Regions from separate parts of the Mesorhizobium sp. M0676 genome, predicted to be linked through region 2. Evidence: riboswitches for the same ligand, from Rfam matches in the RefSeq annotation. Region 2 holds a riboswitch; the other holds the start of a gene.
The links. A riboswitch is a leader RNA that binds a small molecule or an ion and turns the genes downstream of it on or off. The one in region 2 is predicted to bind thiamine pyrophosphate.
Positions count from the first base shown of each region.

Region 1: linked by a shared signal. The riboswitch ahead of thiB (thiamine ABC transporter substrate binding subunit) and the one ahead of NKI35_RS13905 (YkoF family thiamine/hydroxymethylpyrimidine-binding protein) in region 2 are both predicted to bind thiamine pyrophosphate.

Region 1 covers NZ_JAMYPU010000044.1:28,581-32,797, forward strand. The annotation lists gene thiP (thiamine/thiamine pyrophosphate ABC transporter permease) at 1-230, opposite strand, end outside; gene thiB (thiamine ABC transporter substrate binding subunit) at 451-1,458, opposite strand; TPP riboswitch at 1,502-1,616, opposite strand; gene NKI35_RS29135 (thiamine diphosphokinase) at 1,779-2,438, shown strand; gene NKI35_RS29140 (ABC-F family ATP-binding cassette domain-containing protein) at 2,440-4,217, shown strand, end outside.
Region 2 covers NZ_JAMYPU010000010.1:183,156-187,372, forward strand. The annotation lists gene NKI35_RS13890 (ABC transporter substrate-binding protein) at 1-589, opposite strand, end outside; gene NKI35_RS13895 (ABC transporter ATP-binding protein) at 586-1,368, opposite strand; gene NKI35_RS13900 (ABC transporter permease) at 1,319-2,206, opposite strand; gene NKI35_RS13905 (YkoF family thiamine/hydroxymethylpyrimidine-binding protein) at 2,462-3,070, opposite strand; TPP riboswitch at 3,061-3,173, opposite strand; gene NKI35_RS13910 (hypothetical protein) at 3,516-3,767, shown strand; gene NKI35_RS13915 (DUF2934 domain-containing protein) at 3,926-4,165, opposite strand.

The sequences.
Region 1 (4,217 bases), on a different contig from region 2:
AGCGCGCGGGCGACGAACAGCGCCGGTACGACGGAAAGCAGCATCGAGAGCGCAGCCTGCCAGAGCGTGAAGCGGACAACGCGCAGGAGATAGAGGTCAAAGGCGGACGCGGCGCCGGAAAGGTCGTGCGCGCCTTCGCGGATAAGGCCGGCGAAGGCGCCACCGATCAGCAGCGCGATTGCCGCAAGCGCGACAATGCCGGCCGTGATGCGGGCGTCAGAGCGTTGCACTCTTTACCGGGCGTCGCGTTCCTTCGCGCCCCCCTCTGTCCTGCCGGACATCTCCCCCACAAGGGGGGAGATCAGCTATTTCCGCGCCCCGCTTATTCCTGCAACCTTGGCGACTGGCGAAATCGCCGACGATAGCCAATCTCCCCCCTCGTGGGGGAGATGTCCGGCAGGACAGAGGGGGGCGCCGTAGGGCACTCATCTTTCGATCATACAGCCAAAGCTACTTGCTCATCACCGCCAGCCATTCATCCACCCAGGCCTTGCGATTTGCCGCGAGCTCTTCCGGGCTGAACAGCAAGGTCTTCGCCGGCTTGACCAGCCTATCAAAAGCCGGATTGAGCGGCTTGTCGGTTTTCCCGGCCGGGAACATCCAGTTGGTCTCCGGAATGACATCCTGGAATTTCGGCCCGGTCATGAAGGCCAGGAACTTCGCCGCCAGCGGATTCTTCGCGCCCGTGGTGGTGATGCCGGCGACCTCGATCTGCAGATACTCGCCTTCCTCGAACGAGGCCGCCTGGTAGCGCCCGGTGTTCTCGGCCACCATGTGGTAGGCCGGCGACGTCGTATAGGAAAGCACCATCGGCGCCTCGCCCTTGGTGAACAGGCCGTAGGCCTCGCTCCAGCCCGGCGTCACCGTCAGCACTTTGCCCTTGAGTTTCGCCCAGGCTTCCGGCGCCTTGTCGCCATAGACCGACTTGACCCACAGCAGCAGGCCGAGGCCCGGCGTCGACGTCCTCGGATCCTGGATGACGATCTTGTCGGCGGCATCGCCCTCGACCAGTTCCTTCAGGCTCTTCGGCGGGCTCTTCAGCTTTTCGGTGTCGTAGACGACGGCGAAATAACCATAATCATAGGGCACGAAAGTGTCGTCGCTCCAGCCGCCCGGCACGTTGTTTTCAGCCACCGCGCCATGTGGGACAAACAGGCCGGAAGCCTTGGCTTCCGCAGTGAGGTTGGTGTCGAGACCAAGCACGATATCGGCCTTGGTCGAGGCACCTTCGAGCTCGACGCGGTTGAGCAGCGCGACGCCGTCGGCCACCGAGACGAAGTCGACGCTGCAGCCGCACTCGGCTTCGAATTCCTTCTTCACCTGGGGGCCCGGACCCCAGTCGGCAGTGAAACTCTCATAGGTATAGATCGTGAGTTTTTCCTGCGCGGACGCAGGGCTTGCCAGTAGCGAAACAGCAAGCCCCAGCGCTGGGACAAGACGGGACAAAAACATGCGCATCGGCGCCTCCTTCATTCGTGTTGAAAGGAATTGAGGCGTCGGGCTGTCCGAAGCGTCTAATCCCTCCGCCGGTACAAACCGGATCAGGTTCAGCGGGTTGGCGAGACTGCCTCTCAGCCGGTCCGCGAAGATCGCGTCCGGCACCCCGTTAGAGCGTTTCGACACATAGGCCCGGCCAAGGTGCCACGCAAGCGGAAGTTTGCCCGAGCATGATCCCGGAAAGTGGAATCCGTTTCCGGAAAAAGATCATGCTCCAACAAAGAGTGACGGTGCCGCTCGGCCTTCCGTTTCGTCGGCGGGGCTGGTAAGGGCCAGCGGATATGAGCACATTCACCATCTTGCTTGGCGGCGATCTCGTCCGCACGCCGCGGCTCGACCGCCAGGTCGCGGGCACGCGCGTCATCGCCGCCGACGCCGGCATCGGTCATGCCCGCCTGATCGGCCTGATGCCGGAGCTGTGGGTCGGCGATTTCGATTCCGTGCCGGCGGACCTGCCTGCCGATCTCGCCGCCGTGCCGCGGGAGGTGTTTCCTTCCGAAAAGGACAAGACCGATGGCGAACTGGCGATCGCGGCGGCATTGGAACGCGGCGCCACCAGCCTGGTGCTGGCCGGCGCTTTCGGCGGCAAGCGCGCCGACCACGCCTTCCTCCATCTGGCGCTCAGCCTGCGGCTGGCCGAGGCCGGCACAAAAGTGCTGTTGACCAGCGGAGCGCAGGAAGGCGCCCCTTTGCTGCCCGGCAAGGCCGGCTTCGACTATGCCGACGGAACGCTGTTTTCGGTGCTCGGCTTTTCCGATCTTTCGGGCCTCACGGTGTCCGGCGCGAAGTGGCCGCTCGACCATGTCGAGGTCGTGTTCGGCTCGTCGCTGACCATCTCGAACGAGGTCAAGTCCAACAAGACCGGGGGCCGCCTCGAAATCGAGCTCGGCCATGGCCGCGCGCTGCTGCTCGCCCACCCCTATCCCTTGCCTGAAAGCTGACATGGCCCCGCCCCTTCTCAACCTCGACGGCATAAGACTGACCTTTGGCGGCACGCCGCTGCTCGATGGCGCCGAACTGACGGCGTCCGCCGGTGACAAGATCGCGCTCGTCGGCCGCAACGGCTCCGGCAAGTCGACGCTCCTGAAGATTGCCGCCGGTCTGATCGAGCCGCAAGACGGCGAGGTCTTCCGCCAGCCTTCGGCAACGGTGCGCTATCTCCCGCAAATGCCCGACATGGACGGCTTTGCCAATGTGCGTGCCTATGTCGAGGCCGGGCTTGGGCCTGCCGACGATCCCTACCGCGCCACATATCTGATGGAGCATCTCGGCCTCGCCGGCACGGAGAACCCCAACGATCTCTCCGGTGGCGAGGCGCGCCGCGCAGCACTTGCCCGCGTCATGGCGCCCGAACCCGATATTCTGCTGCTTGACGAGCCGACGAACCATCTCGATTTGTCGGTCATCGAATGGCTGGAAGAAGAGCTTGTCCGGACATCTTCGGCGCTGATCGTCATCTCGCACGACCGTCGCTTCCTCGAACGCGTCTCGCGCGCCACTGTCTGGCTCGACCGTGGCCAGACCCGCCGCCTCGACAAGGGCTTTGGCCATTTCGAGGAATGGCGCGACCTTGTGCTGGAAGAGGAAGAGCGCGAACAGCACAAGCTGGGCCGCCAGATCGTGCGCGAGGAGCATTGGCTGCGCTATGGCGTGACGGCTCGCCGCAAACGCAACATGCGCCGCCTGGGCGAACTGCAGACCATGCGCCAGCGTTTTCGCGGCCATCGCGGCGCCGAGGGCTCGGCCACCATGGTGGCCAGCGACGCCGCCGAATCCGGCAAGCTGGTGATCGAGACCAAGAACATCGAAAAGAGCTTTGGCGACCTCACCGTGGTCAAAGGCTTCTCGACCCGCATTCAGCGCGGCGATCGCATCGGCCTTGTCGGGCCGAACGGCGCCGGCAAGACGACGCTGTTGAAGATGCTCACCGGCGAGATGAAGCCCGACGCCGGCTCGGTGCGGCTCGGCACCAATCTGGAAATCGCCACGCTCGACCAGAAGCGCGAGGCGGTCGATCCGGCCGAGACCCTGGCGCAGTATCTCACGGACGGGCGCGGCGAAAACCTCGTCATCAATGGCGAGCAGCGCCATGTCGTGTCCTACATGAAGGATTTCCTGTTCAAGCCGGAACAGGCGCGCACCCCGGTGCGCGAGCTGTCCGGCGGCGAACGGGCGCGGCTGCTCCTGGCGCGTGTTCTGGCGCGGCCGGCCAACCTTCTGGTGCTCGACGAGCCGACCAACGATCTCGACATGGAGACGCTGGAACTGTTGCAGGAACTTGTCGCCGGCTTTGCCGGCACGGTCATCCTGGTCAGCCACGACCGCGACTTCCTCGACCGCACCGTCACCAGCATCATCGCCCCGGACGGAGGCGGCCGCTGGATCGAATATGCCGGTGGCTATTCCGACATGCTGGCGCAGCGCGGCGGCACCCGGCTCGACGACCGCAAGGCGCGCGCCAAGGCCGAAGCTAGCGATGCGCCGGCGCCGGGCAAGAGCGAGCCGGTAGCGCCAAAAGGGCCGTCGAAGAAACTGTCGTTCAAGCAGAAATTCGCCCTGGAATCGCTGCCCAAGAAGATCGAGGCGGTAATGGCCTCGATCTCGCGGTTGGAAAACAACATTGCCGATCCCGCCTATTACGAGCGCGACCCGGCCTCGTTCCAAAAGACCATCGCTGCCCTCGACAAGGAGCGCCTCACGCTGGCAGAGCTTGAGGAGGA
Region 2 (4,217 bases):
TGACGCCTTTCAACTCGGCAGCGACGCCTTCCCAGGTCGAGACCTCCAGCGTGAAGTCGACCGAGCCGTTGGCCAGCGCCTCATAGGCCGAGGTGCCTAATGTCACCGTCTCGAAAACGCCCTTGCCGCCATCGTGGCGGATGATGGTCGAGATCAGCGTGTTTTCCCAGGCGCTGCCGAAGCCGCCATAGGTCAGACCGTCGAGATTCCTGGGACTCTTGATCTCGCCGCGATCCGCGTTGAAGACCAACCGGCCGGTCTCCTGCTGGACCACGGCGTAGACCGCCTTGAGATCGGCGCCGGCAGCCCGCTGGGTGAACAGGCCGACGCCGGCAATGCCGAAATCGGCGATGCGGTTGGCGACCAGCGTGCCGGCGCCAGTATCGCCATAGGGCAGGATCTCAACATCGAGCCCGGCCTCGTGGTAGAACCCTTTGTCGCGGGCAACGAACAGGCCGACATGGTTGGTGTTGACCGTCCAGTCGAGCGCGACGGTGATTTTTTGCGTAGCCGCATGAGCGCGAGAGGCAAGCGGCAGTCCGGCAGCCAGCGTCAGCAGCAAAGCCTGCCGGCGTGTGAATTCGGTCATGAAAAACTCCTTTGAGCGGTCTGCGGGAACGAGGGCCGGTCAGTCCCGGGATTGAGCAGCGTGTCGAGGATGTCGGCTTCGAGCGCGGCGGCCTGGCGCGCGGCATCGCTGCCGGTGGTGCGCGGGCGCGGCAGCGGCACGGCAATCTCGCCGATGATGCGGGCCGGCCGCGCCGACATCAGATAGATGCGATCGGAGAGGTAGACGGCTTCGCGCACGTCATGGGTGATCAGCAGCGCCGTCCAGCGTTGGCGCTGCCACATGCCTTCCAGCCAGCGCTGCATACCCGCGCGGGTCAGTGCATCCAGCGCGCCAAAGGGCTCGTCGAGCAGCAGCATGTCGCGCTGCTGCACCACGGTGCGCAAAAGGGCGGCGCGCTGGCGCATGCCGCCGGAAAGCTCCGCCGGCCAGGCGCGCTCGAAGCCGGCAAGGCCGAACTCGGCAAACAACGGCGCGACGCGTTCGCGCGCCGCCTTGCGGCCAAGACCCTGCACTTCCAGCCCCAGCGTCACATTGTCGATGACGCGCCGCCACGGCATCAGCGAGTCGCGCTGCGGCATGAAGGCGAAGGGGTTGCCCTGCATTGGCGCGCCGTCGAAGCGCATGTCGCCCTCACCTTTCAGCGCGCCGGTCAGCAGCTGGAACAGCGTCGACTTGCCGGCGCCGGAAGGGCCGAGGATGGAAACGAACTCGCCGGCCGCGACATGAAGCGAAATTCCGGCGAGCACCTCAAGCGCGCCGAAGTTCTTCCTGATGTCCCGGAGTTCGAGCCGCGTCATTGACGGTTCTCTTCTGCAGCTTCAACCTTGACGTCGCGGTCTCGCTCCCCGCATTTTCCCAAGGCATGGCGAGACGCTGGACGAGCACCGCAATGGCGAACAAGACAAGCGTGAGCGCGGCGCTGACGGCGACTGCGGCGAGCACCAGATCGGGCCGAAAGTTGTTCTTGGCATTGAGCATGTAGATGCCCAGCCCCTTCGCCGCCCCCGCATATTCGGCGAAGATAGCGCCGACCACGGCGTAGGTGATGGAGATGCGCAGCCCAGCGAAGAAATAGGGCAGCGCCGAAGGCAGGCGCGCCAGCCAGAAGATACGCCAGCGCCCTGCCCCCATGGCGGCGAGCATCTGCGAAATCTCCTTGCTGGTCGCAGCAAAACCTTCGACCAGCGCGACCATCATCGGGAAGAAGGTGACGAGCGCCACAAGCAGGATTTTTGGCATCAGCCCGAAGCCGAACCACAGCACGATGAGCGGCGCGATCGCGACCAGCGGCAAGGTCTGGCTGACGATCAGCAGCGGAAACAGCGCGCGGCGCAGCGGGGCCAAGAAATCGACCAGCGCCGAAAACACGAAGGCAGCGACCAACGAGCAGGCGAAGCCGGCTGATGTGGCGCGGATGGTGGGCAGCGTGTTGTCGGCCAGGGCGGCGCGATGCTCCCAGGCCTGCTGCAGCACGCGCGACGGCGCCGGCAGCACGGTGGGGGCGACACCGCCGTAGCGGGCGTAGAGCTCCCAGGCTGCGAGGAGCAGGGCGAAAGCGAAGGCGGCGGGGATGGTCTTGGCGATGCCGGCGGCTAATCTCCCCCCTCGAGGGGGAGATGTCGCCGAAGGCGACAGAGGGGGTCGTCTCGCATGGAGCGCCCACGCCTTGCCGATGCGAAAAGGACGTCGGCGCTCCACGCGCTGGGACCCCCTCTGGCCTGCCGGCCATCTCCTGCTCGAGGGGGGAGATTCGTGGGCATCGCGGTCTTCGCCAATCGCCAATGGCTCCCCTCCTCTTTGTGCTGAGGGGTCAGAGGCATCTCCTCCACGCAATGGGTCAGATAAACCAGCCACGGCAATATCCTCAAGGAACGACGCTTGAGCCGCGGCTCAGACGGCGCTCGGGCTGTTCGCCGAGATCGTGATGTCGAGGGTGACGTGGCCGGCGCCGGGGCCGAAGCGGCAGAAGGCCTCGTTGAGCGTGGCAAACACCGCACCGGCATCGCCACGCAATTTGGTGCAGAAGTTCTTTGAGCGCTCAAAGACGCCGGACTGTTTCAGGAAATCGATGCAGCCGTAGATCTCGTCCATATGGTCGCCCGTGCCCATAACGTAGAGCGAGAACTGCGCCGCCACCGGCTGGCCGGTCGACGGCGTGGCCTGGACAGCGCGGATCGCGGCGATCTTGCGCTCGTCCAGCGGAATGGCGGGGCCGCCGGTCTCGTCGGAGCGGCAGATCGGATCGTCGGGCTCGCCCGGACAGCCGCGCGAGACCGCCGCCGAAAGCACGCAGTGCTTGCCGCTTTTGGCCGCCGCGACGAACAGGTCGCGCATGGCGGGAAACAGCACCTCGGGCGGCCCGACCATAAGGGTCGAGATGTCATCGGTTTCGATCCGCAGCCGGTCGCGCCAGGGATCGAGCGCGCCGAGCGCGCCGAGGATGACGCCGACGAAATCGTCGGTCATGGGATAAAGGGAAATCTGTGCGCCTGAAAACATCGCCCGCCTCGCTCCGCTGGTATTATCCAGATCAGCTTTAGGGTCCGAAGGCTTGCCGCCCTCATCTCAGCCCCGACGATACGGAGCACCCCTGTGGATGGGCGGGTTAAAGCATTGTTCGCGGCATTGGGGAAGCCGTTTGTTGAGGCACTGCGGGAAAGTGTTTTGGGCCAGACGTGCCGGGCGCCCGGGCGTTAACAGACGACTCGTCAGTTCGTTGCGTTATCGTCCCAACTGTACGAAATTGGCTTGACGCTCATTCGTACATAAAGTACGATATCTCTTTTCGCAGAGAGGAATGTCCTTGAGCACAGCGAACCATGTTGCCTTCGCCGATCTCTCTCGTCCTTTGCCGTCATCTCCGTCGTTGCCGCCGCCTTTATTGCCGCCCCCTTTGTTGCCCTTGTCATTCGATCAGTGCCAACGCCTCGCCGGGGCCTGGCGAATGGCCAGCCAGGACATCGCCGACGACATCCGCTTCATCCGCCAATATCTGAAAGTCGTTGCCGAGAAGGACGAGAGGCTGTCGACCGGCACCCTTGTTCACAGCCGCGCCTATGTAGAGGCCTGCGCCGGCTGGCTGCCACAGACCGTGACGCGCTATCTGCGCCACCTGCGCCAGATCACCGAATGCGAACTGGCCATGACAGCTGCCGGCATTCGCTTTGCGCTGTCGAGTTATGCCTGGGAGGCATGAGGGCGCCTGTCGCCAAACACAAGGAATTGCGCTGCCCGTCGCAGGCGCAATTCGTCAGGTTGAGAGGCTCGGGCGCGCCTGAACGGCGGGCGCCAAGGATGGCCCGGCCAGCGAATTCCGGCCTTGCTTTATTTCGACTGACTTATTTCGACTTGGCCTTATTTCGATTTGGCTTTGCCGGACTTTGCGGCGGCAGGCTTCGCTGCCTTTGGCTTGGCGGCTGCCTTGGCGGGCTTGGCGTCAGCTTTCTTCGCCGCCTTTTTGGGCTTGGCGACCGCGCCGTCGACTTCAGCCGTGGCCTGCTCCCAGTGTTCCTGATGCGCGCCTTCAGGCCGGCCGGCCTTTTCCCAGATCTCGTGCGCGCGCTGGCGAATGCGGTCCTGTTTGTCGTCCGTCACTTAAGCCTCCGTGGTTGGGTCCGGTCGGTTGGTCCAGATTCCACGAAACATT